DNA from 2 places in the Paraburkholderia sp. RL17-368-BIF-A genome. Region 1 is predicted to be linked to the other one. Evidence: riboswitches for the same ligand, from Rfam matches in the RefSeq annotation. Region 1 holds a riboswitch; the other holds the start of a gene.

Evidence for each region. A riboswitch is a leader RNA that binds a small molecule or an ion and turns the genes downstream of it on or off. The one in region 1 is predicted to bind thiamine pyrophosphate.
Region 2: linked by a shared signal. The riboswitch ahead of thiC (phosphomethylpyrimidine synthase ThiC) and the one ahead of P0D87_RS23750 (FAD-dependent oxidoreductase) in region 1 are both predicted to bind thiamine pyrophosphate.

Annotation. Positions count from the first base shown of each region.
Region 1 is NZ_JARESN010000015.1:84,244-98,893, reverse strand. It holds gene P0D87_RS23760 (SDR family NAD(P)-dependent oxidoreductase) at 1-583, opposite strand, end outside; gene P0D87_RS23755 (ABC transporter ATP-binding protein/permease) at 580-2,331, opposite strand; TPP riboswitch at 2,748-2,871, shown strand; gene P0D87_RS23750 (FAD-dependent oxidoreductase) at 3,091-4,221, shown strand; gene thiS (sulfur carrier protein ThiS) at 4,291-4,488, shown strand; gene P0D87_RS23740 (thiazole synthase) at 4,617-5,432, shown strand; gene thiE (thiamine phosphate synthase) at 5,429-6,541, shown strand; gene P0D87_RS23730 (ABC transporter ATP-binding protein) at 6,635-7,456, shown strand; gene mlaE (lipid asymmetry maintenance ABC transporter permease subunit MlaE) at 7,465-8,232, shown strand; gene mlaD (outer membrane lipid asymmetry maintenance protein MlaD) at 8,321-8,875, shown strand; gene P0D87_RS23715 (MlaA family lipoprotein) at 8,887-9,948, shown strand; gene P0D87_RS23710 (MlaC/ttg2D family ABC transporter substrate-binding protein) at 10,069-10,701, shown strand; gene P0D87_RS23705 (STAS domain-containing protein) at 10,698-11,009, shown strand; gene P0D87_RS23700 (ABC transporter ATP-binding protein) at 11,280-12,212, shown strand; gene P0D87_RS23695 (ABC transporter permease) at 12,209-12,973, shown strand; gene P0D87_RS23690 (BolA family protein) at 12,989-13,228, shown strand; gene murA (UDP-N-acetylglucosamine 1-carboxyvinyltransferase) at 13,340-14,602, shown strand; gene hisG (ATP phosphoribosyltransferase) at 14,599-14,650, shown strand, end outside.
Region 2 is NZ_JARESN010000013.1:188,345-202,994, reverse strand. It holds gene P0D87_RS22525 (NADPH-dependent 2,4-dienoyl-CoA reductase) at 1-139, shown strand, start outside; gene P0D87_RS22520 (EamA family transporter) at 204-1,133, opposite strand; gene P0D87_RS22515 (pentapeptide MXKDX repeat protein) at 1,543-1,773, opposite strand; gene P0D87_RS22510 (molybdopterin-dependent oxidoreductase) at 1,887-2,678, opposite strand; gene P0D87_RS22505 (cytochrome b/b6 domain-containing protein) at 2,712-3,350, opposite strand; gene P0D87_RS22500 (DUF1223 domain-containing protein) at 3,387-4,229, opposite strand; gene P0D87_RS22495 (GreA/GreB family elongation factor) at 4,803-5,222, shown strand; TPP riboswitch at 5,445-5,563, shown strand; gene thiC (phosphomethylpyrimidine synthase ThiC) at 5,695-7,626, shown strand; gene P0D87_RS22485 (YMGG-like glycine zipper-containing protein) at 7,888-8,100, shown strand; gene P0D87_RS22480 (hypothetical protein) at 8,339-8,842, shown strand; gene P0D87_RS22475 (L-lactate permease) at 9,041-10,639, shown strand; gene P0D87_RS22470 (DMT family transporter) at 10,940-11,866, shown strand; gene bamC (NlpB/DapX family lipoprotein) at 12,385-13,617, opposite strand; gene P0D87_RS22460 (DUF2844 domain-containing protein) at 13,960-14,424, shown strand; gene P0D87_RS22455 (DUF3443 domain-containing protein) at 14,603-14,650, shown strand, end outside.

The DNA.
Region 1 (14,650 bases):
CGCCATGCGGCGCGAGTTCGGCGGCTGCGGTTTTCGCGAGCGACTCGAGCGCCGCCTTGGCCGCGGCGGTCGCGGCAAACGGCGTATCCGCGCGATAACGATGCGCGACGAACGAACTCAACGCGATCACTCGGCCTCGCTTCGAGGTTTCCAACGCAGGCGTTGCGCGCTTCACGAGCGCCGCGAAGGCGGCGGGCATCGCGGCGAATGCGGCGCCGAGCACATCGGAATCGAGCGCCTGGAGCGTCTGGCGCTGCGCATGGCCCGCGTTCGCGACCAGTTGATCGAGTGCGCCGAAGTTCGCGAGCGTTTGATGCACCACGTGTTCCGCGGCGCCGCGCTCGGCGAGGTCGCCCGTCACCGTTGCGCAGGCCGCGCCGTTCGCGCTGCAGTCGGCGGCAACCTGCGTGAGACGCTCGCGCGACTCGCGCTCGGCGCCGCGTGCGTGCAGCATCAGCGCGGTGCGCGGCGCGGCGATCCGCCGGGCCAGCGCCGCGCCGATGCCGGAGCCCGCGCCGGTGATCAGCACGACGCGGTCAAAGCCCGCACTGGCTTCGCTCGCTGCGGCGCTCTCCGGGTTCATGCCGCGACCGCTTCGCCGGCGCGCTCGACTTCGAGCGTTTCGTCATGGAACGCCGCCAGCGATTCGCGATGCGCGACGCTGACGATGGCCGCCTTCGGCAGCCGCTCGGTGAAGAGGCGATAGAGACGCGCTTCGTTCTCGGCGTCGAGCGCGCTCGTCGCTTCGTCGAGGAACAGATAGTCGGGCTTGTGCAGCAGCACGCGCGCGGCGGCGAGGCGCTGTTGCTCGCCCGGCGAGAGCACGCGCGTCCAGTGCGCGGATTCCTGCAAACGGTCCGCGTATTGCGACAAGTGGCAAACGACGAGCGCCTCGCGGCATTCCTCGTCGGTATACGTGTCGGCCGCCGACGGATACGCGAGCGCCGCCTTCAGCGTGCCGATCGGCATGTAGCTCACTTGCGGAATGAACATCATGCGGGCGTTGACCGGCGCGTCGATCGCGCCATCGCCGAACGGCCACAAGCCGGCGAGCGCGCGCATCAGCGTGCTCTTGCCCGAGCCGGACGGCCCGCGCACGAGCCAGCGCGAGCCCGGATGAATCACGATGTCGCGGATGCGCGAGAGCGGGCTGCCGTTCGGAAGCGCGAGCTGGAGGCCGTCGGTGGAGAGCTTGTCGGCGTCGACGAAATGCAGGTTGATGCCGCCGTGCGCGGTGGCCGGCGAGACGGATTCCTTCAGACGCGGCGCATGCACGACCCGCTTGAATTCGCGCAGACGGTTGACCGTGGCGCGCCATTCGACCAGCGTCGAGTAACTGTTGATGAACCACGAGAACGAATCGCTGACCGTGTTGAATGCGCTGGAGATTTGCATCAGCACACCGAACGTGAAGGCGCCCGCGAAATAACGCGGCGCGGCGACGACGAGCGGAAAGATGATCGCGATCTGACCGTAGAAGCTCAGCACGAAGGTGAGCCGCTTCGTGTACTTCATGACCTGCCACCAGTTATCGCGGATGCGGCCGAACAGCGAATGGGCGTTGGTCTTCTCCGTGTCCATGCCGTTGTAGAACGCGATCTGCTCGGCGTTCTCGCGCAGACGGATCAGGCCGAAACGGAAATCGGCCTCGACTTTCTGCGCCTGATAGTTGATCGGCACGAGCGGATGACCGACTTTCTGGATCACGAGCGAGCCGACCACTGCGTACAGCGCGGCTGCCCACACCATATAGCCGGGAATGTGCAGCGGCACGCCGCCGAGCGTGATGGTCAGCGCGCCGGCCAGCGCCCACAGGATCGTGATGAACGAGACGAGCGTGACGACCGTGGACAGCAGATCGAGTGTTAGCGACAGCGTGGTGGTGGCGAACGACTGCAGGTCGTCGCTGATCCGCTGGTCGGGGTTGTCGGCGAGGCGGTCGCGCTCGATCCGGTAAAACGCGCTGTCGTGCAGCCACTCGTTCAGATAGCGCGTGGTCAGCCACTGACGCCAGCGAAAGCCGAGCATCTGGCGCATATAGCGTCCGTACACCGCGAGGATGATGTAGCCGAACGCGAGCCCGGAAAAGATCATCAGCAGATGCGGGAAGTCGCGTACGTTCTTGGTTTGCAGCGCGTTATAGAAGTCGGCGCTCCAGCGGTTCAGGCGGACGTTGATCCACACCACCGCGAGGTTCATCGCAATGATCGCGATGAGCATGCCCCACGCCGTCTTTTTTTCTTCCGACACCCAGTAAGGCTTGATGAGGCTCCATGCGGAGACTTTCTCGTCGGGCGGCAGCGCGGGGCTGACAGAAGTATTCGTTGTCATGAGCGTCCTGGGAGTGCTGTTCGATTCGGGCCGGTCCACGCGGGCCGACCCCTCGCGGGTCTTCGTATCTGTCGTGTCTTGTCTGTGCGTATCTGCGCGGTCACGGCGGCTGACGGCCGGGCGCCGCGGCGACTGCCGATTCTGGCGCGAAGCCCTTAAGCGAAAATTAATTCGCGGCGCCGGCGCGAAGCCGGCAGTCATTGCTGCCGCCTCTGCGCGAGCGCCGCCGCGACATAACCGCCGACCGTTCGCGCGATGCCGCGTTTTCCGCGTCATCTCTCGTGGCATTGTGCCAGAGCGGTGGGCCGCTCATCCGGCTAAAGCGTAAGGCGCAAAAGGTGGTGCCGGATCAAGCCGCGCGCGGCGCGATGCGCCGCTCGTTTGCGAGCGCCGCGCCTTTTATGGTCTAATGACCTTCGACGAAACAGGGGTGCTTTGCACTTGAGCGGCGTGATTCTCACGCTGCGGCTGCGAGGCTGAGAGAGACCCTTTGCACCCGATCCGGGTAATACCGGCGCGGGAAGTTTCCGGAAGCAGCCAGTCTTCCATTCCCCGCCGGGCGGCGTACTTCATTGGAGTACGCATGTTGCCTGGCCGGCCTTGCCCGCCGGTTTCGTCCTGGGTACGCGCTTTTTGTCGGCCGTACGGAAAGGACTCGATGACCGCCTATTGTTCAGTTATGTGTTTTGCTCCTTGTCGCGCCGTTCTTGACGCGCGCTGCATTGCTTTTGTCCGTCGTATCGAAGCGGAGCGCGCACGATGAGCCGCGCCGCACAACCCGATTTCGCTGTGCTCGGCGGCGGTCTGTGCGGGCGCCTCGTCGCGTGGCGGCTCGCCGGAGAAGGACATCGCGTGGCGCTTTATGAGCGCGGCGACGCCGACGGCTCGCAGGCTGCCGCGTGGGTCGCGGCCGCCATGCTCGCGCCGCTTGCCGAAGCCGCCAGCGCCGAACTTCTGATTACGCGTCTCGGCGCCGCATCGCTCGAAACCTGGCCGCAAGTGCTGGCCGGGCTGCCCGAGCCGGTGTTTTTCCAGCGCAATGGCACGCTCGTCGTCTGGCATCACGCGGATCGGACCGAGGCGCCGTTGTTCGAAAGACGGGTGCGCTCGAACGCGCCGGCCGAACTGCTGGACGGCGGCTTCGTCACGCTGGCCGGCGCGCAACTCGGTGCCGCCGAACCTGCGCTCGCGGGGCGCTTCAATCAGGGCTGGCTGCTGCCGCGCGAAGGTCAACTGGACAATCGCCAGGTGCTGCGCGCGTTGGCGGCGGGTCTCGGGCAACGCGGCGTACAAACGCATTGGAATACGCCCGTGCTCGATGGGGCGCTGCCGCCTGCGCGCATCACCATCGACTGCCGCGGTCTCGGCGCGAAACCCGTGCTGCCGACGCTGCGCGGCATCCGCGGCGAAGTCGCGCGCGTGCACGCGCCCGGCATTAATCTGACGCGGCCGGTGCGGCTGCTGCATCCGCGCTATCCGCTCTACATCGCGCCGAAGCAGGACGATTTGTATGTGATCGGCGCCACCGAGGTGGAAGGCGAGGACATGTCGCCCGTCAGCGTGCGATCCGCGCTGGAGCTGCTGAGCGCGGCGTTTTCCGTGCATCCGGGCTTCGGCGAGGCGCGCATTCTCGAACTGAATTCGCAGTGCCGTCCGACCTTGCCCGATCATCGGCCGGCGCTATTGTGGGACGGCGCGCAGACGCTGCGCGTGAACGGGCTGTACCGGCATGGCTACATGATCGTGCCCGAGGTCGCCGACGAAGCCGCGCGCTTCGCGGCGGCGCTGCTGGACGGACGCATCGGCGACGCCGACGCGTTCGCGGACTGGCGGCGCGCCGCGCGCTGGAGCGAACTGTTCCACGAGCAGCGCGCGCGGGAGCCCGCGTGAGCACCGGTTGCCGGCGCGACGCTGCGAACGCCTGCGCAATTGCCATCGACTGAACCGTATTCGAACACCATGGACATTCATATCAATCAGAAGCCGTTGTCGCTGCCCGAGGGCGCGACTGTCGCCGATGCGCTCGCCGCGTACGGCGCGCGGCCGCCGTTCGCCGTCGCGCTGAACGGCGATTTCGTCGCGCGCACGCAGCATGCGGCGCGTGCATTGCAGCCGGGCGACAAGCTGGACGTCGTGCAGCCCGTGGCCGGCGGTTGAGCGCGTTGCCGCGCCAAGCCAAGCCAGCCGTTCACGCAATCGCAGACGAGCGAACACGACCACGCACGACCACGCACGATCACGAGAATCGCCGCCCGCCCCGCCTTGCCGGAGACCAGATGATGCAAATGACTTCCCCCCAAACCGCCGACGCGCTCACGCTCTACGGCCAACCCTTCGCGAGCCGGGTGCTACTTGGCACGTCGCGCTATCCGTCGCTGCAATCGCTGTCCGATTCGATCGACGCCGCGCGCCCCGGCATGGTGACCGTCGCGCTGCGCCGGCAGATGAACGAAGGCGGCGCCGAAGCCGGCTTCTTCGATCTGCTCAAGCGCCACGGCGTGCCGCTTTTGCCGAACACGGCCGGTTGCCTGACCGTCGGCGAGGCGGTAGCGACCGCGCACATGGCGCGCGAAATCTTCGAAACCGAGTGGATCAAGCTCGAACTGATCGGCGACGACTACACGCTGCAGCCCGATCCGGTCGGCCTGATCGAGGCGGCGGCGAAGCTCGTCAAGGACGGCTTCAAGGTGCTGCCGTATTGCACCGAAGACCTGGTGATCGGCCGCCGTCTGCTGGACGCCGGCTGTGAGGCGCTGATGCCGTGGGGCGCGCCGATCGGCACCGGCAAGGGCGTGATCAATCCGTATGGCTTGCGAGTGTTGCGCGAGCGGCTGCCTGACGTGCCGCTGATCGTCGACGCAGGGCTCGGCGTGCCGTCGCACGCGGCCCAGGTGATGGAGTGGGGTTTCGACGGCGTGCTGCTGAACACGGCGGTGTCGCAGGCCACGCATCCCGACGCGATGGCGCGCGCGTTTGCGCTGGGCGTCGAAGCGGGCCGTCAGGCGTTTCTCGCCGGACCGATGGCAGAGCGCGAAAGTGCGCACGCGAGCACGCCGGTGGTCGGCATGCCGTTCTGGCATCAGGACGGGAGCGCCGCATGACGCAGACCCTGGCCCTGAAAGACCGCGACCTGTTCTGGCCGCCCGCCGACGAACTCACCGAAGCGACCGAACGCATCCGCGCCCGTCTCGGCGACTGGCCGCCGACGCACGCGCCGTGGCGCATCTGCCTGACCGCGCCGGATCAGCCGAATGGCGGCGATCTGATCGTGCTCGCCGATGCCGCGCGGCACGGCGAACAGATGGCGCGCTGGCTCGTGCAGGGCGCCGCGGTGGTCGAGGCCGCCGAGAACAAGGCGACGCTGCATCTCGGCGGTGAAAAGTACCGTCTGGAAGGTCATCTCGCGGAAGACTGGATTCCCGCGCTCGCCGCGTTCCTCGACTGCGGTTTCGATCCGCACGACGCGCTCGTGCTGGCGCTCGCGTGGCGCGACGGCGACGAAACGCGGACCAACGCCGCGGGCGACTCCTTCCCCTGCGATCTGGCTGCCTTTCCGCGTCTTGCCGGTTTGCCGCAAGCGCCGGCGCAGCCGTTCCTGCGCTGCCCCGAGCGGCTCGGACTCTATCCGGTGCTGCCGAGCGCCGAGTGGGTCGAACGCGTGGTCGGCTACGGCGTGAAAACGGTGCAACTGCGCCGCAAGTCCGCCCATCCCGCCGACGAGCTTCAGCGCGAGATTGCCCGCTGCGTGGCGGCGGGAAAGCGGCACGACGCGCAGGTTTTCATCAACGATCACTGGCAGGCCGCGCTCGATGCGGGCGCCTACGGCGTGCACCTCGGCCAGGAAGACGTGCACACGGCGGATCTGGCGGCGCTGGCCGCGGCTGGCATCCGGCTCGGTCTGTCGACGCACGGTTTCTACGAAATCCTGAAGGCGCTGCACTTCCGTCCGAGCTACATCGCGCTCGGCGCGGTGTTCCCGACCACGACGAAAGTGATGCCGACCGCGCCGCAGGGTCTGAAGCGCCTCGCGCGCTACGTCCGGCTGCTGGACGGCGTCGTGCCGCTGGTGGCGATCGGCGGAATCGATTTGCAGGTGCTGCCCGAGGTTCTCGCGACGGGCGTCGGGTGCGCGGCCGTGGTGCGCGCAGTCACCGAAGCGTCTGATCCGGCGGCCGCCGTTGCCGCACTGCAACAAGCTTTTACGCAATAATCGTCATGATTGGTTAAGGGACAGGGCGCCTCACGGCAACATTTGCATGATGGCCCTATAATTCGGCCTTCCGTGCAAAAGGATTGTCACTCAGTGTCTTCCCCATCCGAGACCTTACTCGAGCTGCGCGACGTCGACTTCGGTTACGGCGACCGGCTCGTCCTGTCGAACCTGAACCTGCGCTTTCCGCGCGGCCAGGTCGTCGCGGTCATGGGCGGTTCGGGTTGCGGCAAAACAACGGTGCTGCGGCTGATCGGCGGTCTGGTTCGCGCGCAGCGCGGCGAGATTCTGTTCCACGGCGAAAACGTCGGCGCGCAAACGCGCGACGGCCTGTACGCGCTGCGCCGCAAGATGGGCATGCTGTTCCAGTTCGGCGCGCTGTTCACGGACATGTCGGTGTTCGAAAACGTGGCGTTTGCGCTGCGCGAGCACACCGATCTCCCGGAGGAACTGATCCGCGACCTCGTGCTGATGAAGCTCAACGCGGTCGGCCTGCGCGGCGCGCGCGACCTGCTGCCGTCGGAGATTTCCGGCGGCATGGCGCGGCGCGTGGCGCTCGCGCGCGCCATCGCCCTCGACCCCGAACTGATGATGTACGACGAGCCGTTCGCCGGCCTCGACCCGATCTCGCTCGGCATCACCGCGAACCTGATTCGCGCGCTCAACCGGGCGCTCGGCGCGACGTCGATTCTGGTCACGCACGACGTGCCGGAGTCGTTCGCGATCGCGGACTACGTGTATTTCCTCGCCAACGGCGGCGTTCATGCCGAGGGCACGCCGGCGCAACTGCGCGCGTCGACTGATCCGACGGTGCGGCAGTTCATCGACGGCGCGCCGGACGGTCCGTTCAAATTCCACTATCCGAGCAGAACGCCGCTCGCGGCGGACTTCGGCGTCGGCGGAGGGCGGTCATGATCGGCACATTGATCTCCTCGGTCGGCCGCGTGGTGCTCGACGGGCTCGGCACGGCCGGCTACGCGACGCGTTTTTTTCTCCGGCTGCTGGTTGAATTCTTCCCGCTGCTGCGCCGTCCGCGGCTTGTCACGAAGCAGATCCACTTCGTAGGTAATTATTCGCTGGTGATCATTGCAGTGTCGGGGCTGTTCGTCGGCTTCGTGCTGGGCTTGCAGGGCTATTACACGCTCAATCGCTATGGTTCCGAGCAGGCGCTCGGGCTGCTGGTCGCGCTCTCGCTCGTGCGCGAACTCGGGCCGGTCGTCACGGCGCTGCTGTTCGCCGGCCGCGCGGGCACCTCGCTCACCGCCGAAATCGGCTTGATGAAAGCGGGCGAGCAGCTCACCGCGATGGAAATGATGGCGGTCGACCCGGTCAAGGTCGTGGTCGCGCCGCGTCTGTGGGCCGGCATTATCGCGATGCCGATTCTCGCGGCGATTTTCAGCGCGGTCGGTATCGCGGGCGGCTATGTGGTCGGCGTGCTGCTGATCGGCGTCGATGCCGGCGCGTTCTGGTCGCAGATGCAAGGCGGCGTGGACGTCTGGCGCGATGTCGGCGCGGGCGTCGTCAAAAGCGTGGTGTTCGGCCTTGCGGTGACGTTCGTGGCGCTCTTCCAGGGCTACGAAGCGCGGCCGACGCCCGAGGGCGTGTCGCGCGCCACGACGAAGACGGTCGTGTATGCGTCGCTCGCGGTGCTCGGCCTCGATTTTCTGCTGACCGCGCTGATGTTCAGTTAAGACTGCGTTGCCTGTTTTGCCGCTGCGGCGCGTCACTGAGCGCGCGCGGCGGCGCGACGGCGGCGCGGCGATTCACTTTGGGATGACGATGAAAAAGACTGCTCTCGACTTCTGGGTCGGCCTGTTCGTGGTGTTGGGTTTCGTGGCGCTGCTGTTTCTCGCGCTGAAGGCCGGCAACATGAGCTCGCTGTCGTTCCAGGCGACCTATCCGGTCAAGCTGAAGTTCGACAATATCGGCGGATTGAAGGCGCGCGCGCCCGTCAAAAGCGCGGGCGTGACGGTGGGCCGGGTCGCGTCGATCGGCTTCGACAGCAACGCCTATCAGGCGCAGGTGACGATCGACATCGACAAGCAGTATCAGTTTCCGAAAGACACGTCGGCGAAAATCCTGACGTCGGGGCTGCTCGGCGAGCAATACATCGGCCTCGAACCGGGCGGCGATACCGAGATGCTCAAAGCCGGCGACACCATTTCGATGACGCAATCGGCAATCGTGCTTGAAAACCTGATCGGACAGTTCCTCTACAGCAAAGCGGCCGATTCGGGCGCATCGAAGCCGGGCGCCGCATCGGTGGCACCGGCGGCAGCACCCGCTCCGGCACCCGCGGCGGCGGTGCCCGCTTCCGGCTCGGCCGGTCAATAAGGAGAACAACAATGCAGACCTTACAGGCCGGGGGCGCGCGCGTCTTCCGGATGGGTAGACTGGCGGTTGCGGCCGCGATCCTGGCCGGTTGCACGACGGTGCAGACGCCGACCAAGGGCGATCCGCTCGAAGGCCTGAACCGCACCATCTTCACGGTCAACGACAAGCTCGACCAGTACGCGCTGAAGCCCGTCGCGAAGGGCTATGTGTTCATCACGCCGCAGCCGGTGCGCGACAGCGTGACGAACTTCTTCTCGAACATCGGCGACGTCTACATTGCGGCGAACAACCTGCTGCAACTGAAGATCACCGACGGCGTGCAGGACATCATGCGGATCGTGATCAATACGATCTTCGGTGTCGGCGGATTGTTCGACGTGGCGACGCTCGCGAAGCTGCCCAAGCACGACAACGACCTCGGCCTGACGCTCGGCCACTACGGCGTGCCTGCCGGTCCGTATCTGGTGCTGCCGCTGTTCGGGCCGAGCACCGCGCGCGACGCGGTCGGCTCGATCGGCAATTACTATATCAACCCGCTCAGCTACGTCGATCCGGCGGGCTTGAGCTGGGCGCTGTACGGTCTGAACATCGTCAATACGCGTGCGAATCTGCTGAATGCGAGCGACGTGCTGGAAGGCGCCGCGCTCGACAAGTATTCGTTCGTGCGCAACGCATATCTGCAACGCCGCGAGTATCTGCTGTCGGACGGCAAGCAGTCGCAGGCGCTGCCGAACTATGGCGATGAAGCGCCGCTGCCGAAGTACGAAGACGTCGACGGCACGCCCGCCGGCGCGCCGGCCGGTGCAGTGACCGGAACCGCGGGCGCGGCGGGAACGAGCGGTGCTGCCGCCAAGGCGTCGGCTGCATCCGGTGCATCCGGTGTGAGCGCCGTGACGCCGCCGCAAGCCGCGTCAGCCGCTGCAACGGCGAACGGCGCCTCGGCGCCCGAAGCGGCTTCGGGCGCGGAAACGCCGCCGCTCGACCTCAACGGCGGTCCGGAAACCACGCAGATTCCGGCGGGTCAACTGGTGCCGCCCACGCGCTTCAACTTGCCGTCGTTCAAGTTGCGTTGAGCGTGCGGGCGCGGCCGTAACAGATCGATACGACTCTCGCAGTTTGCGCATGGATTGCCGCTGAACTCGCGTGTTAATGTCGCCTCAAACGGTTGCACTATTTTTTAAGCAAGGCTCGATATGAAAAAATTCTTTCTGATTCCGTTGTTTGCTGCGTTGTTCTCTTTCGTGAGTGTTGGAGCATCGGCGCAAGCCGTCGACAGCAGCGCGCCCGACGTGCTCGTCAAGACCGTCACCCAGCAGGTGATCGACGCGGTGCGCGCCGACAAGTCGATCCAGCAGGGCGACATTTCGCACATCACGCGTCTCGTCAACGAAAAGATCCTGCCGTACACGGACTTCCGCCGCACCACGCAACTGGCGATGGGCCGCAACTGGCGCACGGCGACGCCCGAGCAGCAGAGCCAGGTCGTCGAACAGTTCAAGATGCTGCTGATCCGCACGTATTCGGGCGCGCTCGCGCAGGTGCGCGACCAGCAGATCCAGTACAAGCCGTTCCGCATGAATCCCGACGACACGGACACGGTGGTCCGTTCGGTCGTGATGAACAACGGTTCGCCGATCGAGCTCGACTACCGTCTGTACAAGACGCCGCAAGGCTGGCGCGTGTATGACATCAACGTGCTCGGCGCGTGGCTGATCCAGGCTTATCAGCAGCAGTTCAGCGAGCAGATCCAGCAGAAGGGCGTCGACGGACTGATCCAGTTCCTCACGCAGCGCAATCAGCAACTCGCCGCGGGCAAGCAGTCGTGAGCGAAGTGCTGAGCCCCGTCGCTCAACGGTTCGCGAGCGGCGCGACGCTGACCCACGCGAGCGCAAAGGCCGCGCTCGCGGCGGGTCTCGAGCGAATCGCAGCGGGCGCGGGCGGCGTCGATTGCGCGCCGCTCACGCACTTCGATTCATCGGCGCTGGCCGTGCTTCTCGCATGGCGGCGGGCCGCTCAGGCGCGCGGCGGCGCATTCGAAGTTCTCAATCTGCCGGCCGGGCTCGCGAGTCTCGCGCAAGCCTACGGCGTCGATACGCTGATCGCCGGTTCCATCGAAGGCGGTCGTCCCGCGTGAGCGGTCCGGCGCGTTTCAGCGCCGGCTTCACGCGATTCTGCTCACGTCGTTCGCCAGCTTGCCGTCAGCGCCACACGCGCGCGCACCTGACGCGTTCATCACGCTTCCCGCTATCCCCCGACTGAGATAGGGCCGCCAGGTTTTGCCCTATAATCAAACGTTTTTTGGGCCACGGTTAGGGCAATCCCACCGGCCCCAATTCCGTTTTTTCCAGCACTTTGCGCCCGCCCAGGGCTCCTTTAAGCGCCGCGACGCACGCGGCGCACTGTCATGTCAGCCATAGAAATTCGTAACGTCAAAAAGCGCTACAAGGACTTGCAGGCGCTCAAGGGCGTCAGCCTCACGGTGGAAGAAGGCGAGTTCTTCGGGCTGCTCGGTCCGAACGGCGCGGGCAAGACAACGCTCATCAGCATTCTCGCGGGACTCGCGCGCGCGGACGAAGGCAGCATCGCGGTGCGCGGCCACGACGTCGTGGGCGACTTCCGCGCGGCGCGCCGCGCGTTGGGCGTGGTGCCGCAGGAACTCGTGTTCGATCCGTTCTTCACGGTGCGCGAAACCTTGCGCATCCAGTCCGGCTACTACGGTCTGCGCAACAACGACGCGTGGATCGACGAAATCATGGCCAATCTCGACCTCACCGAGAAAGCCGACGCCAACATGCGCGCGCTGTCGGGCGGCATGAAGCGCCGCGTGCTGGTCGCGCAGGCATTGGTGCATCGGCCGCCGGTGATCGTGCTCGACGAGCCGACCGCGGGCGTCGACGTCGAGTTGCGCCAGACGCTGTGGAAATTCATCTCGCGCCTGAACCGCGAAGGCCACACGATCGTGCTGACCACGCACTATCTCGAGGAAGCCGAATCGCTGTGCGACCGCATCGCGATGCTGCGTCGCGGCGAAGTGGTGGCGCTGGACCGTACCAGCACGCTGCTGCAGCGCTTCGCCGGCATGCAACTGTTCGTGCGTTTCGCGCAAGGCGTGCTGCCCGCCGAACTGCGCCCGCTCGAAGCCGAGGGCGGCGCGGGCAACGGCAATGGCCGCCAGCATCTGCTGCGCCTCGCGAGCTATGACGACGTCGAGAAGATTCTCGCGCAATGCCGCGCGGCGGGCTGCACATTCGAAGAAATCGAGGTCCGCAAAGCCGACCTCGAAGATGTTTTCGTTCAGGTGATGAACGGTCCGGAAGTGATCGAGGGGCTCGCATGAGCGGCTATAGCGGTTTCGGCACGCTGTTCTATAAAGAAATCCTGCGCTTCTGGAAAGTGTCGTTCCAGACCGTGCTTGCGCCCATCATCACGGCGCTGCTGTATCTGACCATTTTCGGCCACGCGCTGCGCAATCATGTGCAGGTTTATCCGGGCGTCGAATACACAAGTTTTCTGGTGCCGGGCCTCGTGATGATGAGCGTGTTGCAGAATGCGTTTGCGAACAGTTCGTCGTCGCTGATCCAGTCGAAAATCACCGGTAATCTGGTATTCGTGCTGCTGCCGCCGCTGTCGCACTACGAGATGTTCGCCGCGTATGTTCTCGCGGCGGTCGCGCGCGGTCTCGCGGTCGGTTTCGGAGTGTTCATCGTGACGATCTGGTTTGTGCCCGTCAGCTTCACCGCGCCGCTCTACATCATTCTGTTTGCGATTTTCGGCGCCGCGATTCTCGGCACGCTCGGTTTGATCGCGGGCATCTGGGCCGAGAAGTTCGACCAGCTCGCCGCATTCCAGAATTTTCTGATCATGCCGCTCACGTTTCTCTCAGGCGTGTTCTACTCGACGCATACGCTGCCGCCGGTGTGGCGGGAAATATCGCGGCTCAATCCTTTTTTCTACATGATCGACGGCTTTCGCTATGGCTTCTTCGGGATGTCGGATATCAATCCGCTCGTGAGCCTTGCGATCGTCGCCGGTTTCTTCGTGGTGCTGGCCGTGGTGGCGATGCGCATGCTCGCGTCCGGCTACAAGCTGCGCCACTGACGAGGAGCTTCTCACATGTTGCCGACTCCCGAACAGGTCAAGCAATACATCGCCGCTGGGCTCGCTTGCCAGCATCTCGAAGTCGAAGGCGACGGTCAGCATTTCTTTGCGACCATCGTTTCTCCGAGCTTCGAGGGCAAGCGTCTGATCCAGCGTCATCAACTCGTGTATGCGGCGCTCGGCGACCGCATGCGCGAAGAAATCCACGCGCTCAGCATGAAAACGCTGACGCCCGCCGAATGGCAGAACGCGTAATCTGGAAATTTAGTGCGAATTACTCAGGAAGGACGCGACGCCGGCAGCGGCGCGTCGAACACAATCAAGGCAGTTCCGGCTGAAGTCCGGATCGATCAGGAACACACAGGCATGGACAAACTCGTCATTGAAGGTGGCTACCCGCTGTCGGGTGAGGTCGTTGTCTCGGGTGCGAAGAACGCGGCGTTGCCAATTCTGTGCGCGAGTTTGCTGAGCGCGGAGCCGGTGCAGCTCGACAACGTGCCCGATTTGCAGGACGTGCGCACCATGCTCAAGCTGCTCGGGCAAATGGGCGTGCGCATCGAAAGTGCTGAAGGGCGCGTGTCGCTCGACGCGTCGAAGGTCGACAACCTCGTCGCGCCGTACGAAATGGTCAAGACCATGCGCGCGTCGATCCTCGTGCTCGGGCCGCTCGTCGCACGCTTTGGGCACGCGCGCGTGTCGCTGCCGGGTGGTTGCGCGATCGGCGCGCGTCCGGTCGATCAGCACATCAAAGGCCTGCAGGCGATGGGCGCCGAGATCACGATCGATCACGGCTTCATCGAAGCGCGTGCGGAGCGGCTGAAGGGCGCGCGCATCATCACCGACATGATCACCGTGACCGGCACCGAGAACCTGCTGATGGCAGCCGTGCTCGCCGAAGGCGAGACGGTCATCGAGAACGCGGCGCGCGAACCGGAAGTGGGCGACCTCGCGCACCTGCTCGTGCAGATGGGCGCGAAGATCGAAGGCATCGGCACCGACCGTCTCGTGATCCAGGGCGTGGACAAGCTGCACGGCGCAAAGCACACGGTGATTCCGGACCGCATCGAAGCCGGCACGTTCCTGTGCGCGGTGGCGGCGGCCGGCGGCGACGTCACGCTGAAGAACGTGCGTCCGCAGACTCTGGACGCGGTGACCGCCAAGCTGCGCGAAGCGGGCGTGACGATCGACGAAGGCGACGACTGGATGCGCGTGCGCATGGACAAGCGTCCGAGCGCGGTGTCGTTCCGCACGTCCGAATACCCGGCGTTTCCGACCGACATGCAGGCGCAGTTCATGGCGCTGAACACGGTCGCGGACGGCAAGGCGCAGGTCGTCGAGACGATCTTCGAGAACCGCTTCATGCACGTGCAGGAGCTGAACCGCCTCGGCGCCAACATCACGACCGACGGCAAGACCGCGCTCGTGACGGGCGTCGAAAACCTGTCGGGCGCGAAGGTCATGGCGACGGATCTGCGCGCGTCGGCGAGCCTCGTGATTGCCGCGTTGCGCGCGGAAGGCGAGACGCTGATCGACCGTATCTATCACCTGGATCGCGGCTACGACCGGATGGAAACCAAGCTCAACGCGATCGGCGCGAAGGTGCGGCGCATTGCCGGGAGCCAGGCATGAGTTCGATGCCGCAAACGTCGAGTTCGCCGGCGGTCAGCGCGCCGTTGA
Region 2 (14,650 bases), on a different contig from region 1:
TCCGCTGGAGTCCGCACGAGAAAAATCGGCGGATGCGGGCGGTCCGCGTTTTCATGTGATCGGCGGAGCGGCGCTCGCGACCGAACTCGATGCGAAGCGCGCGATTCGCGAAGGCGCTGAACTGGCCGCGCGGCTTTAAAGCGCGAACGTGGCCCGCGCTTTTCCATAAGCGCCGTGCTCCCGTTCGTGCGCAGTCTCGCGCATCATGCGAGCGCTTTCTTTCGATAATCGAGCCAGAAAGACAAACCCACGCTGACCAGAATCACGACGGTCGCGATGACCGTCGAATGCGTAACGGGCTCGCCGAGCAGCAACGCGCCGAGCGCGACCGCCACCACCGGATTCACATACATGCAACTGCTCGCGATGATCGGGCTCGTGTGCCGTATCAGGAAACCGTAGGCGACGTAGGCCGCCATCGTGCCGATCAGCATCAGGTAGATGAACGCCAGCACCGGCAGAAAATGGACTTCGAGCATGCGTTCGCCGGAGACCCACGCGACCATCGTCGACATCGCGCCGCCCAGGCCGATTTGCAGCGACGTCGATAGAAACAGGTCGGACGGCAGTTTGAGACGGCCGGCGAGATGCGCGCCGCCCGCCCAGAAGAGCGCGCCGCAGAGAATCGCGAGGCTGCCGCCCGCCGAGCCGGGCGTGTCGTCGCCGTGACTCAGGATCGCGATGCCGACGAGCCCGAGCCCCACCGCGAACCACTCGCCTCGGCCGATCTTGCGCCCCGCCACCGCCGCGATGACCGTCGCGAAGAGCGGCACGGTCGCGACCATCACCGCCGCCGTGCCGGTGCCGACCGTGCGCATGCCATACGCGAGCATGCCGCTCGACAGGCCGACGAGCATCGTGCCGACGAGCCCGGCATTGCGAATTTCGGCGGCGCTCGGCCACACCGGATTGCGGCGCGCCGCGAACGCGAATAGCCCGACGCCCGCGAACAGATTGCGCAGGCCGGACATCAGCAAAGGCGGGAACGAGCCGAGCGCGACGTGCACCGCGAGATAAGTCGAACCCCACACGAGATAGACGACGCCGAGCGCGAGCGCGATCTGTCCGTTGCGCGATTGCGGCAAACGGATCGGAAAACCACGAGAAAACCAGCCTGGAAGTTCCTGCGACATGTCGTCAACGCGCCGGCGCCGTTCGAGCTTCCCGCTGTGGGGACGGCGGACACCGCATCGGCGATGCGGTCAAACGGGCGAGGCTGGCGGACATGGTGGTGGAGCGAAAGACGATGGTTGGCTAACAGAGAGAGCCATACGGGAACCGCGGTGCCGGTCCGGTTGATCCGGTAGTTTCGGCCGATTCGCGGCTCGCGCGCCAAATGCACGGCGCGCATCGCATTATGCAGTAAGCGCCCACCGCGCCAGGCGAAAGAATCGTAACTTTTGGTGCACACGCAACAAAAAGCCGGGGCAGACGGCACCCCGGCTCTCACTCTGAGAATCGCGCCGCGTATAGCGGCTATGCAGCGGGCATCGGCCCGAACACGCGCGTTGGCGCGTCGGCGCGTCAGCCCGCTGCCTGCGCTCAGTTGCTCATCGCGCCCGACGCCTCGTGCTTCATGCCCATCGCGTCGCCCTTTTTCATCTTGTCGTGCTTCATCGTGTCCTTTTTCATGTGGTCTTTCGACATCGAATCCTTGGACATCGTGTCATGCGACATCGCATCGTTGGACATGGCGCCGCTCGCCTGGGCGAACGCGGCGCCGCCGCTCATCAAAAGGGCGACGGCTGCTGCTGCGATTGCAATCTTTTTCATGGGATAACTCCGTTTGTAGTTGATGAATCGAACCGGCTGTAGCCGGCGTATTTCCGAAGCTTCTGCCGCCCGAGGTCGCGCACGCGCGCGGCGCATGCGGCGACCCGCGCGCGTCAGGAGCCTCCGAACCAGTTGTAGCCCTGGTCGACCCAATAGCCGCCAGGATACGTGTTGGTGACGAACATCTCGACGATGTGCTTCGGATTCTTGTAGCCGAGCTTGGTCGGCATGCGCAGCTTCATCGGGAAGCCGTATTTCGCGGGGAGGCGCTCGCCGTCGTAGGAAAACGTGAGCAGCGTCTGCGGATGCAGTGCGGTCGGCATGTCGATGCTTTCGTAGTAATCGTCCGCGCATTTGAAGCCGACGTACTTCGCGCTCGTATCCGCGCCGATGCGCCGCAGAAACTCGCCGAACGGCGTGCCGCCCCAGCGGCCGATCGCGCTCCACCCTTCCACGCAAATGTGCCGCGTGATCTGCTCGGCGTGCGGCAGCGCGTACAACTCGGGCAAGGTCCACACGCGCTGACCCGTGACGAGTCCGCCGATCTTCAGCGTGTAGCCGGACGCGTCGACCTGCGGCACTTCGTCGATACCGTAGTACGCGTTGAATGGAAACGGCCGCGTGATTTGCGCTTCGGTATACGTCGGCGCGAGCGTCTTCGGATCGAACAGCGCGGCTTGCGCGCGATCGTTCAGGCGCGACACGGCCGTCAGAAACTTGTTGACGGAGTCGTCGTCGGTTAGCGAGCAGCCTGTGAGCAGCGACAATCCGCCGAGCGACAACAACTGCTTGCCGAACAGACGCCGCGACGGAATCGACAGTTCGCGTCTCGCGTCAATGAGGATCGACTCGCGGTCCAGTTTGCCGGCGCGTTTTGCCGGCAATTTGTCAGATGGCTTATCCATGATTCGGTATCCGTAACATTTCGAAGGTTGGGCTCAGCGGCCGCGCAACATCGCGAGCAGCGAACGCGGCACGAGCGCGACCATCGCGAGATGCACGACGATGAACGCGGCCATCAGCGCCATCGCGCAGAAATGGACGATGCGTGCGTTGTCGTAGCCGCCCATCAGTTCGCGCAGCAGCGGAAACTGCACCGACTTCCAGATCGCGAGCCCCGACAGCACCAGCACGATCAGATCGACAACCACGAACAGGTAGGCCAATCTCTGCACCGCGTTGTAGACCCGCAAGTCCGCGTGCGAGAGCTTGCCCGTCAACGCGGCGATGAAATCGCGCCACACCGCGCGCGGCGAGATCGGGAAAAACTTGCGCATGAAGCGTCCGCTCGCGAGATTCATCGCGAGATAAATCAGGCCGTTGAAGACCAGCAGCCACATCGCGGCGAAGTGCCATTGCAACGCGCCGCCAAGCCAGCCGCCGAGCGTGATTTCCGTCGGAAAACGAAACCACGCAAAGACCGGCGACGCGTCGTAAATGCGCCAGCCGGACAGCATCATCACGATCGCGGCGAGTGCGTTGAGCCAATGCGTGACGCGCACCCACAGCGGATGGACTGCGCCGCTCGCGGGCGTGGCAGGCGGCGCGTTGCCGCGAACGACGTGAGGCGTGGCCATGAGACTCTCCTGTGATTGGCGGCGTGCGTTGTGCGTTCAATGGCAGAGCGGTAGATCAGCCACTTGCAGCACGTCGCCCGTTGCAGCGTTTTCGACGAAGGCGACAACGCCGAATTTATCGACTGACGGATTGGCGTTTGCGCTCGCGTCCGCCCTGTCGAGCCGTATATCGCGGCGAATCTGCAGCTTGCCGCCGACGAGCGGCACCGGCCCGATCCACTGCCGCACCACTCTCTCGTGATGCAAGGTTGCGCCGCGGTTTTCTCCCGCGCCGACCTGCGAGCTCAGCGCGTTTTCATAGACGGCGACATAGGCGTCGAGCCGTGCTGCGCTATCCGCAGTCCGGCTGTCGAAGCGGGCCGCGAGATCGAACGCGCCGCCTGGCTGCGGCTTCATGTCGAGCGCGATGTTCGCCTGCGCCGGCTCGGCGATCAGCTTGTCGACGCGGCTTTGGAAACTGTCCTGCTGCGACCACGTCCGCAACTCGCGTCCGCCGACGAACACTTCAGGCGTATAGATCGTGTGGCCGCCGGCAAGATCGGTAAGCGTCTGCTGACGCTCGGTGAAACGGTGCTGCGAGAAACGGTCCGTCCAACCGAGACCGTTCCAGTAGTCGACGTGCAACGCCAGCGGCACGACGCTTCGCGTGGCGCCGCTGTTCTTCCATTGACCGAGCCATGCGTCCGCGGGCGGACAGCTATTGCAGCCTTCGCTGCTGTAAAGCTCGACGAGCGCCACGCGATGAGCGGGACTGCGCGCGCTGCACATCGCACTCGCCGCGCTCACGAGGCCGCTCGCGCACAACAACGCGAGCGCGGCAACGAGTGCGACGGCCCGCTTGAACGGCCGATGCGCGCGGCGTTTGATGACTGTTTGCATGACGTGCTCCGATCAGGATCTGCACGTTTGTCGAAGCGCGTCGCCGGTTATGACACCGCGCCGCAAATTTTTTTCGCCCGTTTGTTTTGTGTTGTTTGCGGGCGGCGTCCACGCGTGCTTGCGCGATGTCGCCAACTTTCTACACTGCGACTTACAACAACGAAATGTCTGCCAAGGTCGCTGAAAGACGCCGTGCTAACATGCTTGTGTCGATCGCGCCGCTTTGCTGTGGTCTTCTCATGACTCTGTTTTCAAGCGGCGCGCCACCCACTTCATTCGATAACCGCCGGCCACTCATGCGCTTCCCGACTTCCCGTGCCTTCACCCGCTTGCGCCCTCGTGGCGCAACCGGCTGCGCGCGCGTGGAACTCGCGCCGCAAAGGGCCGGCGAACCGTCGCGAACGCTTCTGCCGGCAACGGTTCCGCTTCTCGCCGCCCGGCACCCCGACTGACGCAGCCTGCTCCTTGCCTGAAGCTGCGTCGTCCCTCAAGGGACTGTCGGAGCGCCGGGCCGATCCCATCCGCATGACCTATTCTCGTACAGAGATTGCAGATCGAATTGGAGTAGCCGCCGTGAAGACGACCAGAAGGACCAAGCAGTGTTACCTCACCGAACTCGACGTCGCGCGTCTTGAGAAGCACGCCGCCGCGCCCGGCGCGAACGCCCGTTTTCAGGAGATGCTCGACGACGTACTGGAGCGCGCCGTGATCGTGGACTCCCGCGAAATTCCGGCGAACGTGGTCACGATGAACTCGCAGGCCACGCTCGTCGACGAAAGCAGCGGCGAGCAGATGACGTGGACGGTCGTCTATCCGCCCGACGCCGACTTCGCTCATGGCCGCCTGAATGTTTTTTCGCCGGTGGGCCTCGCGCTGCTCGGCGCGAAGCGCGGCGAGCACATTCACTTCATGCCGCCGAGCGGCGCCGAAAAAGTGCTGAAGCTCGAGAAAATCCTGTATCAGCCGGAAGCTGCGGACGATTTCACGCGTTAAGCAACGCGTGCCGGTGCTGCGGCGCGTCATAGCGTGCTGCATTCCGCGTTCTGCGTTCTGCATGCCGCGTCACTACAAGCATAGTGCGCAAATCGCGCATGCGAGAGCGCAGCGATTCCCCGCCCGCAGCCGCCGAAGCAAACCACCGCGCGCTGCCCCGCATTAGCACTCACGCATCGCGCGCGGGTTGCCAAGCAGCGCCCGCCCGGTGTATCGTGTGCGCTGCTAACGCGGGGGTCCTGCGTTGCACGGAAGTCGGAGGTCCGTGCCACGTGGGTGAGAAATACCCTTTGAACCTGATCTGGATAATGCCAGCGCAGGGAAGCGTACGGATTTCGCAGCCAGTCTCTAGCCTCACCTCTCGCGAATTCCGACTACTTCCATCTCGTCTCCTGCTTAGCGGCCCCACATTGAATGGGACCGGAGCAAGGCGTCATTGCGCTTAACTCCGGCCGACACACGGAGAACATGCATGAACGCCAATCCGAAGTTCCTTTCCGCCGACGCCCACGTCGATGAAGCTGCCGTCGCGCCGCTGCCCAACTCACGCAAGGTCTACGTGACGGGCTCGCGTCCCGACATCCGCGTGCCGATGCGCGAGATCAGCCAGGCGGATACGCCCGACAGCTTCGGCGGCGAAAAGAATCCGCCGGTCTATGTCTACGATACGTCGGGCCCCTACTCCGATCCCGACGCGAAGATCGACATTCGCGCCGGCTTGCCCGCACTGCGTCAGCGCTGGATCGAGGAACGCGGCGACACGGAAGCGTTGACGGGTCTGTCGAGCGACTTCAGCCGCGAACGCGCGGCCGACACGGCCACTGCCGACCTGCGCTTCCAGGGCCTGCATCGCACGCCGCGCCGCGCGATCCCCGGCAAGAACGTTTCGCAGATGCACTACGCGCGTAAAGGCATCATCACGCCGGAGATGGAATACATCGCGATTCGCGAAAACCAGCGCCGCGCCGAATATCTGGAGAGCCTGAAGACGAGCGGCCCGAACGGCGAAAAGCTCGCCGCGATGATGGGCCGCCAGCATCCGGGCCAGGCGTTCGGTGCAAGCGCGTTCGGTCCGAACGGCGTCACCGAAATCACGCCTGAATTCGTGCGCGAGGAAGTGGCGCGCGGCCGCGCGATCATTCCGAACAACATCAATCACCCGGAAAGCGAGCCGATGATCATCGGTCGTAACTTCCTCGTGAAGGTGAATGCGAACATCGGCAACTCGGCGGTGACGTCTTCGATCGGCGAGGAAGTCGACAAGATGACGTGGGCGATCCGCTGGGGCGGCGACACGGTGATGGATCTGTCCACCGGCAAGCACATCCACGAAACGCGCGAGTGGATCATCCGCAATTCGCCGGTGCCGATCGGCACGGTGCCGATCTATCAGGCGCTCGAAAAGGTCAACGGCAAGGCCGAAGACCTGACGTGGGAAATCTTCCGCGACACGCTGATCGAGCAGGCTGAACAGGGCGTCGATTACTTCACGATTCACGCGGGCGTGCGTCTGCAATACGTGCCGCTGACGGCGAAGCGCATGACCGGCATCGTGTCGCGCGGCGGCTCGATCATGGCGAAGTGGTGCCTCGCGCATCACAAGGAAAGCTTCCTGTACGAGCATTTCGAAGACATTTGCGAAATCATGAAGGCGTATGACGTGGCCTTCTCGCTCGGCGACGGCCTGCGTCCCGGTTCCATTTACGACGCGAACGACGAAGCGCAGCTCGGCGAACTGAAGACGCTCGGCGAACTCACGCAGATCGCGTGGAAGCACGACGTGCAGACGATGATCGAAGGCCCCGGCCACGTGCCGATGCAGTTGATCAAGGAGAACATGGACCTGCAACTGGAATGGTGCGACGAAGCGCCGTTCTACACGCTCGGGCCGCTCACCACCGACATCGCGCCGGGTTACGACCACATTACGTCGGGCATCGGCGCGGCGATGATCGGCTGGTTCGGCACGGCCATGCTCTGCTACGTCACGCCGAAGGAACACCTCGGCTTGCCGAACAAGGACGACGTGAAGACCGGCATCATCACGTACAAGCTCGCCGCGCATGCCGCCGATCTGGCGAAGGGTCATCCGGGCGCGCAGGTGCGTGACAATGCGCTCTCGAAGGCGCGCTTCGAATTCCGTTGGGAAGACCAGTTCAACCTCGGCCTCGACCCGGACAAGGCGCGCGAATTCCACGACGAAACGCTGCCGAAAGATTCCGCGAAAGTCGCGCATTTCTGCTCGATGTGCGGCCCGCACTTCTGTTCGATGAAGATCACGCAGGACGTACGCGAGTTCGCCGCGCAGCAAGGCGTCACCGACGACGAAGCGCTGAAGAAAGGCATGGAAGTGAAGTCGATCGAGTTCATGAAGAAAGGCGCTGAAATTTATCAGCGGCAGTGATGCGTTCGCGCATCGCGTGGGACGCATGCCGTCGCCCACTCGATGCGCGCGCAACCTTCCGCCACGCAAAGGCCCGCGCTTGCGGGCCTTTTTTCGTCCTTAGGTCAGGCACACGCGATGCTGCAAACAGGGAAACATTTGATTACGAAACCGTCAGTCTGCTGACAACCGCATACATCTGGAAACCGGTTCCGGCGATAAGATCAAAGCGAACGAACAATAACGACAGGCGGTTTCGAATTACAACAGGGAGTCAACATCATGAGATCGATTCGTAAGATAGGTTCGCTTGCGATGATCGTCGCGGTTGTCGCAAGCCTTTCCGCGTGCGAGGGTATGACGACGCGGCAGCGGGACACCGCGATCGGTGCGGGCGTCGGCGGCGCGGCGGGTGCCGTGATCGGCGGCAGCGCGCTGTCCACGCTGGGCGGCGCGGCCGTCGGCGGCGTGATCGGCAACCAGGTCGGCAAGTAATCGCCTCGTATGACCGGGCAAAGCGGACCGGGCGCCATGCCCCGTCCGCTTTGCTCACAATCTATGCGGATGTGCCGCATCGAAACGGCGCTGGATGAAGAGCCGCAACGCGCGGCTGCAATGAGGCGAAATACGCCGTTACGGTTTTGCAAACCTCCTCGCGCGCCGTCGGCGTAAGCTCGTGCGATAACGTACCGACGACGGCGTCGGCTGCGTTGTTTGCAAACTGGAGCGCGCCATGAAGTCCCGCGTCATCGACACTTTTCATACTATTCGCATGCAGTTCGCGACGGTTGCGCCTCGCCGGCGCATCGGCCGCGGCCGGCTCGCGTTGAGCGGCGCTGCGAGCGCGTTGCTGCTGTCGGGCTGCTATTACCCGTACGGCTACTACCCCGGCTATTACGCCGCTTATCCGTCGTATTACGCGACCGTGCCCGCGAGCGCTGCCCAGCGTGAAGTGCCGCTCGGCACGACCGGCGACTCGCAGGGCCAGCAGTCCATGCAGCAGCAGTCGGCGCAGGCGCAATATGGCCAGCAGCCGCAGCCCGGCGCGGCCACTTCGCCGCCCGCGTATGTGGTCGCGCAGCCGCCGGTGTACGTTGCGCCGGCTTATCCCGCCTACTATCCGCCACCGGTCTATCCGGCCTGGTACGGCTACGGCTATCCGGGCTGGTATGGGCCGGCCGTGTCGATCGGCTTCGGCTGGTCGTGGGGCGGCGGCGGGCACGGTCATCATCACTGAGCTTTCGCTCCTCCCGTAGTTTCCCTTCTTGACGCGCGGGCCTCGGGCTCTATGCTTGGTTAAGCCTCACACAGTAAGCGTTTAAAAGCGAGCCGCCTGGCGCTTTCGTGCCCGGCGGCGCTCATCCGTCCTGCACCAGCGACGCGTCCCGTCATTGGCAATCTCGCGTCGATTTCGAACAACAACGAAGGAGACGTGATGTTTCATCAACTACTCACCCCCATCGGCGATTCACTGCTTGCGTCGTTTCTCGTCGCGGCGTTGCCGATCATTGTCGTGCTCGTGCTGCTCGGCTGGGCGCGCCGGCCTGCGTGGCAGGCGTCGCTCGCCGGACTCGTCGTCGGCCTGATCGTCGCCATTGCCGGATGGAAGTTTCCAGTGGGGCTCGCGCTCGACTCCGTCGCGGCGGGCGCCGTGTTCGCGTGCTGGCCGGTCATGTGGATCGTGTTCACCGCGATCCTGCTGTACAACATCGCGCAGCGCTCCGGCCGCTTCGCCGCCTTCCGCATGTGGATGATCGACAATCTGCCGAACGACCGGCGCGTCGTGCTCGTCGTGGTGGGTTTTTCGTTCGGCGCGCTGCTCGAGGGCATTTCGGGCTTCGGCACGCCGGTCGCGATCACCAGTTCGCTGCTGATCCTGCTCGGCTTTCCGACGCTCGAGGCGCTCACCTTCACGCTGATCTTCAACACCGCGCCGGTCGCATTCGGCGCGCTCGGCGTGCCGATTACGGTGCTCGGCGCGGTCACGCATCTGCCGGCCGATTTGCTCGCGAAAATGGTCGGCCGCCAGTTGCCGTTCTTCGCGCTGCTGCTGCCCTTCTATGTGATCGCCGTGTACGCCGGCTTTCGCAACATGCTGCGCATCTGGCCGGTGCTGCTGATCTCCGGCGCGAGCTTCGCGCTGACGCAGTTCGTCTCGTCGAACTATGTGAACTACAGTCTGACGGACGTGTTGTCGTCGATGGTCTCGCTGATCGTCACCATTGCGTTCCTGCGCGTGTGGAAGCCGGCGGTCGACCCGGCGTTCGCGATCGACATCGACCGGGCCGGCGAAGTGCGCAGCAAGATCGCCGGCGGCCAGGGCTGGTATCCGTGGATCATCGTGTCCGTCGTGGTGATCGTCTGGACGGTGGCGAAAATCTTCCTGATCGGCGACGTGAAAATTCCCTGGCCGGGGCTCGACAAGGCCGTGTTCATCACGTTGTACAACACGCCGTACGGCGCGATCTGGGACTTCCAGCCGCTCGCGACCGGCACCGCGATTCTGGTGGCGGCTATCATTACGAGCCTCGTGGTCGGACTCGGCGCGCGCGAATTCGGCGCGGCCATCGCCGATACGTGGGTGCAGACGCGCATCGCGATTCTGACGGTCGCGACCATCGTCGGACTCGCGTATCTGATGAATTACTCGGGTCTCACTTATACGCTCGGACTCGGCGTCGCGTCCGTCGGACCGTTCTTTCCGCTGGTGTCCGCATTCCTCGGCTGGGTTGCGGTGTTTCTGTCAGGCAGCGACACATCGGGCAACGCGCTGTTCGGCAATTTGCAGGTGGTCGCAGCGCATCAGTTGAACCTGAACCCGGTGCTGATGGCGGCGACCAATTCGTCCGGCGGCGTGATGGGCAAAATGATTTCGCCGCAAAACATTTCGACGGGCGTCGCGACCACCGAGTTGAAAGGCAAGGAAGGCGTGGTGTTCGCGAAGACCTTCAAGCACTCGATTCTGCTGACCGTGCTGCTCGGCATTCTGGTGTGGCTGCAGCAAAACGTGCTGCAGGGGATGATTCCGCATTGACGGTTGTTGGGCGGCTTTGGCGGTTGCTCTGCCGCCAGGCATGCAACCGAAAACTTTTCTCGTAGCAGCGAGGCGCCGGTCGCACCGGCGCCTCATCTTCCTCCCTCCCGGTGATCGCAATATTTCTCACATCAGCGTGAGAATTGCTCGCTATGCGCGCCTCGCCGCGACGCTTACGATCACGTGTGTCAGACGTCCTCTCCCGATACTTGCCGTTTCATTCAGACGTGAAACGTTTCGGGTAATCGCGCTGTTACGATGCACAGGCGTCTCGACTCAACCGCGCGCGACGCCACCATAATGAATGCCAAAAACCTCTTCCAGTTGCTGATCCTCGCGGCCTTATGGGGCGCGTCATTCCTGTTTATCCGCGTCGGCGTGACCGACTTCGGCGTTGCTCCGTTGATGGCGCTGCGCGTCGGCATCGGCGCCGCGTTTCTTATCGTCGTGCTGCTCGCGCGACGTCCGCTGCAACAATCCGCGACGATCCTGCGCACGCGGGCGTTCCCGCTTCTCGTGGTGGGCATTCTGAATTCGGCCGCGCCGTTCTGCCTGTTCGCATATGCGGAGTTGACGCTGTCCGCCGGCGTGACGTCGGTGATCAACGCGACGACGCCGCTGTGGGGCGGCCTCGTCGCGTTCGTCTGGCTGCGTGACCGGCTGACCGGACTGCGCACGCTCGGCCTCGCGATCGGTTTCCTCGGCGTGCTGATGCTGGTGTGGGATCAGATCGCCACGCCGAGCGGCTCGGCAGCGACGCCGCTGACCACCGCGCTCGCAGCGGGCGCCGCGCTCGGCGCAACGCTTCTGTACGGCATCGCGGCCAATTACACGAAACGCTACCTGACCGGCGTCGACGCGCTGACCGTCGCGGCCGGCACCATGACAGGCGCGACCATCGTGCTGTTGCCGCTCGCCGTGATCTACTGGCCGAGCGCGCCCGTCTCGCTGCACGCGTGGGGCGCGGTGATCGCGCTCGGCGTGGCGTGCACGGGCGTCGCCTACATGCTGTTCTTCCACCTGATCGCGGTCGCGGGACCGGCGCGGGCAATCACCGTCACGTTCGTGATTCCGATCTTCGGCATTTTGTGGGGCGCGTTGTTTCTGGGCGAAGGCGTGTCGGCCGGCATGCTCGAAGGCTGCGGCGTGATTCTGGTGGGCACGGCGTTGGCGACGGGCGTCATCAAGCGCTTGCCGTGGCTGGGGACGCGGCGCGCCGATACGTGAACGCGTTGCGTCGGTCGCGTGGGTCGGCGCAAAAAATAGCCCGCACTCCACCGGAGTGCGGGCAAAAACCGTCGCCCTACGAGGATAGGCGACGGGGCCACCGAGGCCGCGCGTCGAGCGCGCGGCCGTCATCGGGCTCGGCATCGGCTTGACGGCCGATGCTCGATGGAATGAAAAGCGCGGTTGAGAAGGGACTTCGCCTGGGTGAGGCCACGGGAATCCGGCCCCATGTACTTCTAAAGCAGCATGTATGCCAGTTGGGACTGAACGCGAGAGATTGGCGGTAACTCGTTGAATTTGCGCTGCATTTTTCGTGGCGTGTGATGGCTTCGGCACGCTGCCGCAACGCCTCTGAGAGTTACGTCACCGGGGTAACGTCAGCGGAGTAACGTGACGTCGAATCGCGGAACAGTGTTGGGATAGGCCACAGCCATAAAAAAAACCCGTCCGGGACAAGAATGTCCCGGACGGGTTTTTTTCATACAGCTTGCCGCCGCTGCCGCAGCGGCGCGCTTGCCTCAGCGCAACTGATCGGCCATCAGCGTCAGGATCTGCTTTGCCTGCGGGCTTTCGTCGAGACCGCCCTTGTCGTCGACCACGGCCACGCGGGTCTGGTCCGGCGTCAGCGCGCGCACGTTCACGCGATACTGCTTGGCGACCTTCTCCTTCTTGCCGTGGAACACCTGGCTCCAGAAGCCCTGTTCAGCCGACGTCATGTCCTTCGGATCGACATAGCGCACGAAGTACAGGCCGCGCGTCAGATCGCGGTCGTCGACCGTGAAGTTGCTGCGGTCGAGCGCGAGGCCCACGCGCAGCCAGGCGCGATCATACGGTTCGCCAAGCGTCAGTTCGTTCGATGACAACTGCCCCGGCCCGTTCGCCGCATCCGGATCGCGCACGGGCTGCTGCGCCGACAGCATCACGTTCTGCGCCGCCGTGGCCGCAGCCGCCGATTTCGCGCCGTTCGCCGCGGCATTGGGCGCTACCTGCGCGCCAGCCGGCGACAACGCCGCAGTGTCGGCGCCGCCCGACTTCGCGCGCGAATCGGCGAGCGCGAGCGCCGCCATCAGGCGCTTCAGATATTCCTGCTCGAGGCCGGGATCGTTCGCCTTGGGCTGCCACGTGCTCGAATCGTTGTTCGTGCCGGTCAGCGCCTCGCGCATGCCCTTCTGGCTGATGAACACATACGTGCCGCCGTTCGGCGCCGTTTCGAGGCGCGTACGGTACTTGTTGCGCTCAGACGTGACGTAGCTATTGCCCATCGCCTTCGACAGCGTGCTGCGGATCAGCCCGTCGTTGATTTGCGCGTGCGTTTCGTTCCAGTCGGTCTCCATCACGCCCTTGTCGCGCTGATCGACGACCAGCAGGAAGCCCTGCTCCTGCCAGAAGCGGCGGATTTGCGGCCATGCCTCTGCCGGCGTCTTGCTGTCGATCACGAGCCAGCTTTCCGTGCCGTCGCGCTGGATGTGCATGCCGCTCACGGCCGGCACGACGGACACCGTGTTGGCCGCCGGTGCCTGGGCCTGCACCTGACGCAGCGCGGACAACGAGGTTTCGCCGCCTTGCGGAGGCAGCGAACGCTGATCGGCCGTCTCGTCGATCAGGTTCGGCGGGACGGCGAGTGAAGCCTGCTTCGATTTCGAGTCGCTCTTGTAGTCGACTTTGGTCGGCGACGACGTGCCGCAGCCGGCGACCAGCCCGCCTGCCATCAGCATTACTGCAAACCGCTTGGTAAGACGAAGATGAGTCATGTTCGGGGAATCCTTCCGCTACGCCACGGCAAGTTTCCGTGGATCAACCCAACATTTTACCGATCCCGGCGGGCCCTGTGCAAAAACTGGGGTTTGCCCGCTGTCCGCGCTCGGTTGCCGGGCCACATTTAACGTTCCACAACTATTCCTAATGGTCTGTCAGACATCTGCAAGTTTGTCGTCAGAACATTGTTTTAAAAGGCACTTTTCGATTCGGCATCCGCCCAATTTTGGGATGACGTCATGCGATGAAACGCGCACCACGCTTAGTTTTGCGACGCGGGTGCTATCTTCAAATTGACGTAGGACAAAACCCAGAAGCAGCGCGCAGGAGACCTCATCATGTACAAAAAACATCGTTCTCATCATGTCGCCGCCTCTCTTATTGCCGCGACCGCGTTATGCGGCAGCGCGAGCGCTTGCGCGCAGCTCGGCGCTGTGATTGCGGCCAAATCAGGCGAGAGCGCACAACAAAGCCTGCTGAACGGCGCGCTGCGGCTGCGCACATCGACCGATGCGGGCAACACGACCATCAACGAGTACGCGACGAACGGCGGCGAAATCGTCGCCTACACCTGGCAAGGGCCGACGATGCCCGATCTGGCCGGCCTGCTCGGCAAGTACGCCGACTCTTACCGCACGGGAGCCGCGGAGGCGGCAACGGCGCCGGACGGGAATCTGCACGCGTCGCGCGTCGTGCGGCCAGACGTGGTCGTCGAGTCGGGCGGGCCGATGCGCGGCTACGCGGGCCGCGCCTGGCTGCCCGGCGCGTTGCCGCCGGGCGTGACCGCCGACGATCTTCGCTGACGGGCATCCGCTCGCGCCTGGATGCGTCCGCGGGTCGATACCCCCACGCCGAGAAAGCCGGTCTGTCGCAGCGTGGATGGGCCTGGGGACTTCCTCTCCGAGCGGGCGCTCGAGCCGCGAAACGCGCCGCAGCAAGCAGCAACAACCACAACAAACCAACCGCTGACCTTCTGACGCCATGAAACCCACTCCTTCCCTTTGCGCCCTGCTCTCCGTCTGCACCGTC